3 regions of the Shewanella maritima genome follow, and region 3 is predicted to be linked to each of the others. Evidence: predicted binding sites of a transcription regulator. Region 3 holds the regulator's gene; each other region holds the start of a gene.
The links. The regulator sigma-54, encoded in region 3, starts transcription at its own class of promoters, with help from an activator protein. The targets are predictions, from matches to a motif close to GTTGGCACGNNNNTNGNNT.
Positions count from the first base shown of each region.

Region 1 (3,250 bases), 1.8 Mb from region 3:
TGCGCTCAGTTTCGCCCTGAGTTGAACTTTGTGGCGGCACTGGGTACATCTCGGCAGTATCAATAAAGTTAATGCCCTGGGCGATAGCATAATCAAGCTGCTCGAATGCATCTGCTTGAGTATTTTGGTCACCCCATGTCATTGTGCCTAAGCACAATTTACTGACTTCTAAGGTCGATAGACCAAGTCGTTGATATTCCATTTGTTACTCCCGCAAGATGATAGGTAATTTCACCCTAACAAGCTTTGTGGGAGTTGAAAAGTGGTGACGAGCTGTATCCGTTTTAGCTGCTTAGGTTATAAGCAAGCGTTGAGTGTTGAAGTGATGATTTTATTTATCAGCAGTCAGCTGCAGTATCATGGCGATTTCACAGGCATCATGGCCTGTGTCACCAAGGTGTCGGCAGCGCTTGAAGCCAAGCTGATTGTAAAAGTTTAACGCTTCGGGCAGTAGGGCTGTGGTTTCAAGGTAAAGCTGGCTATAACCCTCTGCGATGGCAAATTGTTGGCAGATTTCAAACATAGGTAGCGCAAGTTTTTTACCGCGAATAGCTTTGCTAAAGTACATTTTTTGTAGCTCGGCGATACCAGTGGTACTAGTTTGACATTGGGTTTGCGTCAATGAGCTACTTAGTGGTGCGATACCTGCGCCGCCCAGTACCTTGCCTTGATATTCAATCACCCAATATTGCCAGCCATCTGCAGCATAAGTTGCTTCCATATCATCTAGGTTTGGGTCTGCTACGCCATAGCCTTTGTCTGCCGTTAATCCATACTCTCCGGATACGCTGCGGATAACCTCTGCCACAGCTGGATTATCTCGCGTTTCAATTGGGCGGATTTGCCAGTCTTGATCGCTAACCTGATTTATATTGTCGGTGGTGATATTAGTCATTCTTTTCCACGTTTTATTCAAACAACTCTTGGGGGAACAAATTACTCGTGATTAACAAACAGCTCAGGATTAACAAATGGCGCCATGGCTAATATCAAGGCATGGGTGTAGTTGCTAGTACGAGTGGCTAGATTGTTTGTCAGCAAGCCTATCGCGCCGCCTTTTTGTTTGATGTTGTCGGTATTAAATAGTCTGTCCATTACATGACCTAACTCTTCGCCTTGCTCTAATGCGTGATAGACCTGCTTAGGGAGAGGTAGCATAGCGCCGCGACCAACTGAAAGTTTGCCCTGATGAATGATTGCCATATAAGCGAAGGTTGCGGCTCCATGGTCAAATAAGTCAACGCCGCCTTCCATTGCGATAAAAAAATCAGCCTCTGGATGTTGCTGCTGGCAATATTTGGCGCGATTAATGGCGCCAAGCTTGGTATCAGCATCTGTCATTGGTTGGTCGGCTACGCCTGATGGTGCCGCAATACCCATGCAGTCAATTTCGGCATCAGGAAAGTACAGGTTTAAGGTTTCTTTGGCGGCATTTACTTTAACCGGATTTTTTGAACCAACGATAAGGCGAATGGTAGTTGTGGTCATTTGGCGGGATCTCTATCAACACGGCTTTTAACTTGATGTGGGCAATCATAGCAGTAGTGTTGGTCACTGCCTACTGATTGAATCATGGTTATTCCAAGCAAGTGTTGGAGTGTTACTTTGGTTTCAGGGTTTCAGGGTTTCAGGGTTTCAGGGTTTCAGGGTTTCAGGAGTTCAGGGTTTCAGGGGTTAGGGCTTCAAGGCTGACTGAGTTGGTGAGTTTCACTAAAATTTGTGGATCTGACTTAATTATTTAATTTTTAACAGAGCCTATTTGTTTGCCTGCCAATCTTAATCTGTTGTTTGTATTGGCTTATTTTTCTTTTCTGTAAGTTGGCAAAGTCTTTGCTTCTTTGATTGGAGTAAGGCTGCACAAGGATAAAATTGTTGATTTAAGTCGAATGCCCTATGTGCTGTAAACAATAATAAATGCCAAGCTGTTATCATTAGTTTAGGTAAGGCTTAAGCAAACGAATTTAAGGATAAATTTTTATGAGCTCTTCTTTAATCAAACCATTAACTGTCGCGCTGTGTTTGGCTGGCGCATTAACAACAAGTGGCGCTGCGTTAGCGGATGAATTGCAGCATAGCCAACAACAGCTAGAACTTAAAGCTAGCGATCTAGAAGCGTTAAAAGCAAAGGTTGGCGCAGGTAAACTGGTGATAACGGGTGCAGATATCGAACAGGTGATTGTGGTTGCCGATATTTACCAAACAGATAATAGTGACATTGAGCTGAGTTTAAAACGTCGTGGTGATAAAGCGATACTGAAGGCGGATGCAGAAGCCGGTATGTCGTTATTTTCTTTATCTTCAGAATCACCTTATATCGACCTTGAAGTGACTGTACCTAATTCGATGTTACTTGAAATTGAGGATGGTTCGGGGCCGATTAAGATCAGTAAAGTGAACAATAACATCAATATTAAAGACGGTTCTGGCTCGATTAAAATTGACGGTGGTGCAGATCTAAATATTAATGATGGTTCGGGTAGTATTGATATTCGCGGCGGTAACACTGTGAATATTAATGACGGCTCTGGTTCAATTACGCTTGAGCAAGCGCACGGTAACGTTTCAATTAATGATGGCTCAGGCTCAATTAAAGTTGAGCATGTTAAAGGTGATTTAAATATCAATGACGGTTCAGGTAGCGTCACGGTGGAGCATATTGCTGGCATGGTAACCATTAATGATGGTTCAGGCGGTATTGATGTTGCCCACACTCAAGGTTTGAATATTCCTGCTGCAGGCTCCGGCTCAGTGGCTTATGAGCACATTAATGGCCCAATATCTGTTCCGAGTAAGCACAAGCGTATGTAGTCGATTGCGGTAAAAGCCCTGAATTCAGAACGTAAGTGCAATAACTTGTTATGAGCTAAATCTCAGCCAACAGGTTAAAGGTCAGATTAAAAACGAGCTTAAGGCTCGTTTTTTTGTGGCATCATATGCACTCATTGATTGCAAATTAAGGCAAACCGAATGGCGAAGAAGTTTTACGTAGTGTGGCAAGGACGCAAGCCTGGCATTTATGACAATTGGAACGAGGCCAAGGCGCAAGTCGATAAGTTTGCTGGTGCCAAGTACAAATCATTTCCAAGCTTTGCTGAAGCAAAAGCGGCTTTTGGCCAGGCGGCTGATAAGAGTATCGGTCAGGCAAGTAAGGCTGTTAAGCCTTCTGCGGCAAAATCGAAAGCTGGGGTTTCAGAGCATCAAGTAGTATTGGGGCAATATGATGTTGTGTTATACACAGATGGCGGCTGTG
Region 1 covers NZ_CP036200.1:3,369,770-3,373,019, forward strand. The annotation lists gene EXU30_RS14340 (NADP(H)-dependent aldo-keto reductase) at 1-202, opposite strand, end outside; gene EXU30_RS14345 (GNAT family N-acetyltransferase) at 332-895, opposite strand; gene yjjX (inosine/xanthosine triphosphatase) at 937-1,488, opposite strand; gene EXU30_RS14355 (DUF4097 family beta strand repeat-containing protein) at 1,978-2,808, shown strand; gene EXU30_RS14360 (ribonuclease H1 domain-containing protein) at 2,968-3,250, shown strand, end outside.
Region 1: EXU30_RS14355 (DUF4097 family beta strand repeat-containing protein) is a predicted target of sigma-54. The motif match lies at 1,818-1,836, and genes of this name have one in related genera.

Region 2 (3,250 bases), 2.2 Mb from region 3:
AGCAGAATATGATTGGTCACTTGATGATGAAGCAAAAGCTTAAGCATCAGCCAACCTGGTTTATTGGCGTGCTGGGTGAGGGCGACCAAATGCTGACCGTTGATAATTCTGATGGCAGCGTGTGGATTGAAATTCCAGGCGATAAACCTAAGCAGCAGTTAGCCAGCTCAATCGCTGAGTTTATTGAGCAGTTGCAAGTCATCATTAAACCGCCAGTAGCACCAATTCAGGAACAAGATGTAGTCCATGAGCATCCTGGAATATGGGCAAGAATTAAAATCATGTGGGGCAATTTAATGGGTCATCAAAAGTAAGTCGCTAGTGAGTTAAAAAAAGTGGGTCAGAGTAAAGTTTACTCTGACCCACTTTTTTATCTTTACCACTTTTCGGGCTACTGATGATCCCAGGAGATGTTAGATACAATGCGGCAGTTGTCGCAGCGAAAGTGAAACATGTCTAATAGCGGCTCATCTAACAGCCAATCTTTTGAGCCGCAGCGTGGGCATGGCCGTTGTTTTTCAGTAGCTAGGCTTTCGCCGCCCACTCTATATAAGTAGTAATAAGTAGGGATTTTAGTGAGGTACTCAATACGTCCACGTAAATCCCAGCCTCGGCGGAACAGATCGCTTTGATGGCTTGTAAGCTCTTCAAGTGCGGCATATTCCGCTTTGGTTGCTGCAGCCATTTGCAGTTCGTCACAGGCTTGCCACTCAGTTTGCCACTTGATCACCCGTTTATGATCGCCATTAAAAGTAGCCGGAATGTGATAAAGCGGAATTGGCATTAGACTATCGCCACTTCTAAGTGGCGAGCACATATGCACATAGCTGGTGTACAGTACCTGCCAGCTTGGTACTTCGGTGGTTGAAGCTTCTGAGTTTATATCCTGACCTATGAACTTTTCACGAGGTGCAAGCAGTTTGGCATCAGTCAGCTCAGTCAATGCTCGCTTAACCCAAGGGCTATTGTGTTTTGGGTGCAGGCTGGTTTGCTCTGGCATTAGCAAACGCACTTTAAACTCGCCATCATTAAAGGCTACCGCAAATTCACGCCCGAGCACTTGACCATTGGCGCGATAAGCTTCAAGCAGATTATTGATTGCTTTTTCTGCCGCTGTGATAGTGGTGTCAGCAAAGCACTCAAATCTTAATTCATAAACAAACATAGCTGTGTTATTCGCTTTTGTTAGCTTGTGTTTCAAGCTGGCTGATACGCGACTCTAATTGAGAGATATACTCTTGCATGGCATTAACTTGCTTGCTTAGGGCTTCGAGGCTAACGCCAGCGGATTTGTCTTTGCTTATTGCTTGTGGTTGTGAGTCTTCAATTCCACGCCATTCTTCTTCAGACATGGCATTAAACTCGCGAATACCTTGAACTATGACTGGCATTGGCACATTTGCGCCAACACGACTTTTAATGAGAGCAACATTGGGCTTTTGCCCTTTAAGTGCGATACCTTTTGCGGCAGCAAGTACGTGGTCAATTGGACGCATGGTTGGTGAAAATCCTTAAAATTTAGCTTAATGACGTTGGCAATTTAACTCACTTAACCTAGGTTAAGATTAATTGTCTTTTAATTTCAACACCTTAAATAATTGGCATGGATATCGCTTTATAGCGAGCATAGTTGACCATTTTAACAAAAAGGAACTGAGATGAAATCAAAACTATTAGCTTCAATTATTATTGCGACCACAACCTTAGGTTTATCAGGCTGTGTATTGAATGTCGGCGATCATAAGTCAGCTAAAAACCATGATTATTGGGAAGTACAACAAGAAAAAAACCGCGCTAATTTGACTAAGCTTTCGATGGGAATGACCAAAGAGCAAGTGCTTGTAATTATGGGGACGGCTGATTTCACCGAAGCCTATCTAAGCAATGACGGAGACGCGAAACAAGAAGTACAAGTTTATTTTTATCGTACACAGTGGACTAAAGGCGACGGTAAGACCACTAAGGATGAATGTACTCCGGTCGTGCTGCGCGATAACGCGCTCGTTGGCTGGGGCGACAGTGCTTATAAGCAAATATAAGTAAGCAAAAGCTTAAATTAGTAAGGCAAGGCCTCGTCATTGACGAGGCCTTTTACATTGTAAAAAAGTAATTGTTTAAAAAATGTTAAATTGCTAGATTGGATTAATTGAGGGAATTTTAAGCTGTAATTCAAATACTAACTTACTTATAAATGTAAGGTGAGCGCATATGTCAGCATTTACATTAGAACAGCTGCGAGCAGTGTATTTAACCGCTGAAGATTTGCGGATTGCTGCGTCTATTATCTACAACGCTTATCATGATGATCCTTTCTTTAATGACGTTTTAGGGCAAGGTGACTTGTCTACCTATGAGCAGAAACTAAGGGCGGCGATTCGTGAGGAATTAAATGAGTTATGGCAACAAGACCAACCTTTAATAGGCTTGTTTGATGGTGAGCGTTTACTTGGGGTGGCTTGTGTGATTACCCAGCAAGTGCCACTTGGTGAAACTCGTTACTGGCATTGGCGCTTGAAGATGGTGTTAGGTACTGGCTGGAAGTCGACCCAAAGCATGATCAATAAAGAGGCGTGTATTCTCGAGCAGCTTCCGTCGGAGAAATGCGGTGTGTTGCAGTTCATTGCATTAAGTCCTGCCGAGCAAAACAAAGGCTTAGGCAGTCGACTAATTCAAGCTGTACAGAGCTGGTGTGATGAGCAACATGAGTTAGATGGTGTGGGCGTATTTGTCAGTGATCATCGCCATAAACAAATCTTCGTTAAGCAAGAGTTCAGTGCAATTGCCGATGTCACTATAGGCAGTGTCCATGGCAGTGTACTTTTCTACAAGAAATCATAGGTAGATTTATGTCTGATAGTCCACGTTACCAAAGTTTTGCCGAGTTTTATCCCTTTTACTTGTCTCAGCATCAAAACCCAACTTGCAGACGCTTACATTATGTCGGCTCTTTGTTGACGATAGCGGTACTTGCCTGGGTGGTAGTCACAGCAAGCTGGAGCTATGTATTTGTTTTACCTTTTATTGGTTATGGATTTGCCTGGGTTGGACACTTTTTCTTTGAGAAGAATAAACCTGCTACCTTCACTTATCCCTGGTATAGCTTTGTTGGTGACTGGGTAATGTTGTGGCAAATGTTAACAAATCGAATTCGAAAATAATTGAGTATGGATGATCAAACCGTTTGCTTGTGAGATATCTCTTACACGCTTGTAGGTCTTTCTATTGACGTGCATCAGTGTTTTAACAATCG
Region 2 covers NZ_CP036200.1:3,833,411-3,836,660, forward strand. The annotation lists gene syd (SecY-interacting protein) at 1-314, shown strand, start outside; gene EXU30_RS16245 (Zn-ribbon-containing protein) at 392-1,165, opposite strand; gene EXU30_RS16250 (hypothetical protein) at 1,173-1,496, opposite strand; gene EXU30_RS16255 (DUF3192 domain-containing protein) at 1,659-2,039, shown strand; gene EXU30_RS16260 (GNAT family N-acetyltransferase) at 2,209-2,838, shown strand; gene EXU30_RS16265 (Mpo1-like protein) at 2,847-3,158, shown strand.
Region 2: EXU30_RS16255 (DUF3192 domain-containing protein) is a predicted target of sigma-54. The motif match lies at 1,598-1,616, and genes of this name have one in related genera.

Region 3 (3,250 bases):
AGACGATAACCAGTTTCATTGAGCGATCACCTGATAGAGTTGAGTTTTATCTGTTGATTTACGTAACTGTTTGAGTGTTTGCTTGTCATTAAGCTTTTCTGCAATACAAGCCAGCGTTGCCAAATGTTGCTGACATTGGTCTGACGGTACAATAAGCGCAAATAGTAAATCGACAGGTTTATCATCGATGGCATCGAAGTCAATCGCCTCATCGCACTTGATAAATACGGCGATAGGCTGTTCGATACTGTCTAAACGGCCGTGGGGAATTGCGATGCCATTACCTATACCTGTACTACCTTTTTTTTCTCGAGCGACAAGACTTTCGAAAATTTCTTGTGCTGAAAGGTCTGAGTATTGCTCTGCTGCGATTTCGCTGATGAGTTGCAATACCTTTTTTTTACTGCCCGGAGTGGCACAGGCAGTGCACTCCGGCTGCAGGATGGTACGAATTTCCATCATTAATGCTTGGTTAGCTTCTCTTTATGTTTGATTACCTGGCGGTCAAGTTTGCTGATCAAAGAGTCGATTGCAGCATACATGTCGCTGTGTTCAGAAGTGGCGAAGACTTCTCCTCCACTAAGGCTGACTTTAGCCTCAGCCTTTTGTACTTGTTTGTCGACATTTAGGATAACGTGCACATTGTTGATTTGCTCAAAATGACGCTCTAGTTTGGCAAATTTACTGTCAACATACTCTCTAAGTGAGTCAGTTAATTCAATGTGGTGCCCCGTTAGGTTTATTTGCATATATCGTCCTCCTTTGATTGAGCTTATAAGCTCTTACGTTGGTTTGAGGGCGGGATAAGCATTGCTTCACGGTATTTCGCTATCGTACGACGAGCAACATTAATCCCTTGCTCCGCTAACAGTTGTGCCATTTTGCTATCGCTTAATGGCTTTTTCTGATTTTCAGCGGCGACCAGCTTTTTGATAAAGGCGCGAATAGCTGTAGATGAGCATTCGCCGCCGTCATCTGTGCTGACATGGCTTGAGAAAAAGTATTTGAGTTCAAATAGACCGCGTGGCGTATGCATGTACTTTTGTGTGGTAACCCTGGAAATAGTGGATTCATGCATCTCGACGGCCTCAGCAATATCGTTGAGTACCATTGGTTTCATGGCTTCTTCACCATATTCAAAGAAGCCTTGTTGGAACTGTACGATACAGTTGGCCACTTTTAACAGGGTGTCATTACGGCTTTCTAGACTCTTAATGAACCACTTAGCCTCTTGCAAATGACCGCGAATAAACTGGCTGTCAGCCTGGCTCTTGGTGCTACGAGCCATAGAAGCGTAATGCTGATTGACACCAATTTTTGGCATGTTGTCAGGGTTAAGCTCCACGACCCAGCGGCCATTTTTCTTTAATACTGAAACATCAGGTATGACATATTCATCATCACTAGGTGTGATTGCCGCTCCAGGCTTTGGATTCAATGATTGGATCAGGTGAATTGCTTCCCTAAGTTCATCTTCTTTAAGCTTGGTTTTACGCATAAGTAAACGAAAGTCACGGCCAGCAATCAGGTCGAGATAGTTGGCAATCAACATACGCGCATTGTCAATATGAGGCGTGTCATTAGGAAATTGCGCTAACTGTATAAGCAGGCACTCACTTAGATCGCGCGCAGCAACGCCAATGGGGTCAAAATGCTGAATACGTTTAAGTACTGCTTCAACCTCCTCTAGCTCAACCTCTTCATCGCCCATAGCGCTAAGGATATCTTCGGTGCTTTGGGTTAAATAGCCTGTATCGTCAATGGCATCGATAATGGCTGTGGCGATGGCTAAATCGGTATCAGAAAAAGGAGTGAGGTTTTTTTGCCATTCCAAATGCTCGTATAGACCTTCTGTGGTCTCGCCTTGAAATGGCATATCATCGTCGCGTGAGCCAGAGCTGGTTGCGCCAGTGCTGGCAACTGGTGAGGCTGTATAGACTTCATCCCAGGTGGTGTCCATTGGCAGCTCGTCAGGCATAGATTCTTTATTGAGCGAGTCTGCGAGATCAACGTTGGAAGTATCTGTTTCAGCAGACTTTTGGCTTGCTTCACTAAAATCGGTATCAGCTTGATCTTGTTTGTCTTTTGAGGCGTCTTTACCGTCGTAAAATTCTTCTACTTCAAGCAGTGGGTTAGAGTCTAATGCTTGTTGTATTTCTTGTTGTAGCTCCAATGAAGACAGCTGCAGTAGGCGAATTGCCTGTTGCAGTTGTGGGGTCATAGTCAGGTGTTGACCCATTTTGAGCTGTAGTGACGCTTTCATTTACCACTTATCCCTAGGTATCGTATAAGAGACACACATTAATGCTTGTAATTGGTTTCCTTAGGAGAGACTGGATTGGTACTCAGTCGAAGCTAATGCTGTCGCCGCCCATGTAGTTGAGCGAGCGAAACCAAATCATCAATAACTATAGCTTGAATTGTTCACCTAAGTATACTGCACGAACTTGCTGATCGCTCAAGATCTCATCTGGTGTCCCCTCGGCAATTAAGTTACCCTGGCTCACGATATAAGCATGCTCACAAACATCGAGGGTTTCACGCACATTATGGTCAGTGATCAGCACCCCTAGACCACGAGATTTGAGTTGCTGAATAATTTTCTTGATGTCGATTACCGAAATTGGGTCAACACCCGCAAATGGTTCATCGAGCAAGATAAATTTCGGGTTTGCAGCCAGTGCTCGGGCAATTTCTACTCGGCGACGTTCACCGCCTGATAATGCCATACCTTGGCTATCGCGAATGTGAGTGATATGGAATTCTTCGAGTAAATGTTCAAGTTCTTCAACACGTTGCTCTTTAGTTAGCTCTTTACGTGTTTGTAAAACTGCCATGATGTTGTCGTGTACAGTTAGTTTACGGAAGATGCTTGCTTCTTGGGGTAAGTAACCAATGCCTTTGCGCGCACGCAGATGCATTGGATCAGAAGTTAAATCATCTGCATCAATTAAAATGCGCCCGTGGTCACTTTTTACAAGTCCAACAACCATGTAAAAGGTGGTGGTTTTACCTGCACCATTTGGGCCCAGTAGACCAACAATTTGCCCAGTGGAAACCGATAAGCTTACGTCTTTCACTACTTGGCGGTTCTTATAGCTTTTAGCCAGGTTTTCAGCCGTTAAGGTGATTTGCTCTGTCATTACTTAGCCTACTGATTACCTTGTGTTGATGGCTCTTGCTGTTGTTCTATTCGCCTTTGCGGCTCAGGCTGCTGCTCGACAGGTGCTTGCTCTGACGGATCTTGGAA
Region 3 covers NZ_CP036200.1:1,595,197-1,598,446, reverse strand. The annotation lists gene rapZ (RNase adapter RapZ) at 1-19, opposite strand, end outside; gene ptsN (PTS IIA-like nitrogen regulatory protein PtsN) at 16-459, opposite strand; gene hpf (ribosome hibernation promoting factor) at 462-749, opposite strand; gene EXU30_RS06915 (RNA polymerase factor sigma-54) at 773-2,263, opposite strand; gene lptB (LPS export ABC transporter ATP-binding protein) at 2,409-3,143, opposite strand; gene lptA (lipopolysaccharide transport periplasmic protein LptA) at 3,152-3,250, opposite strand, start outside.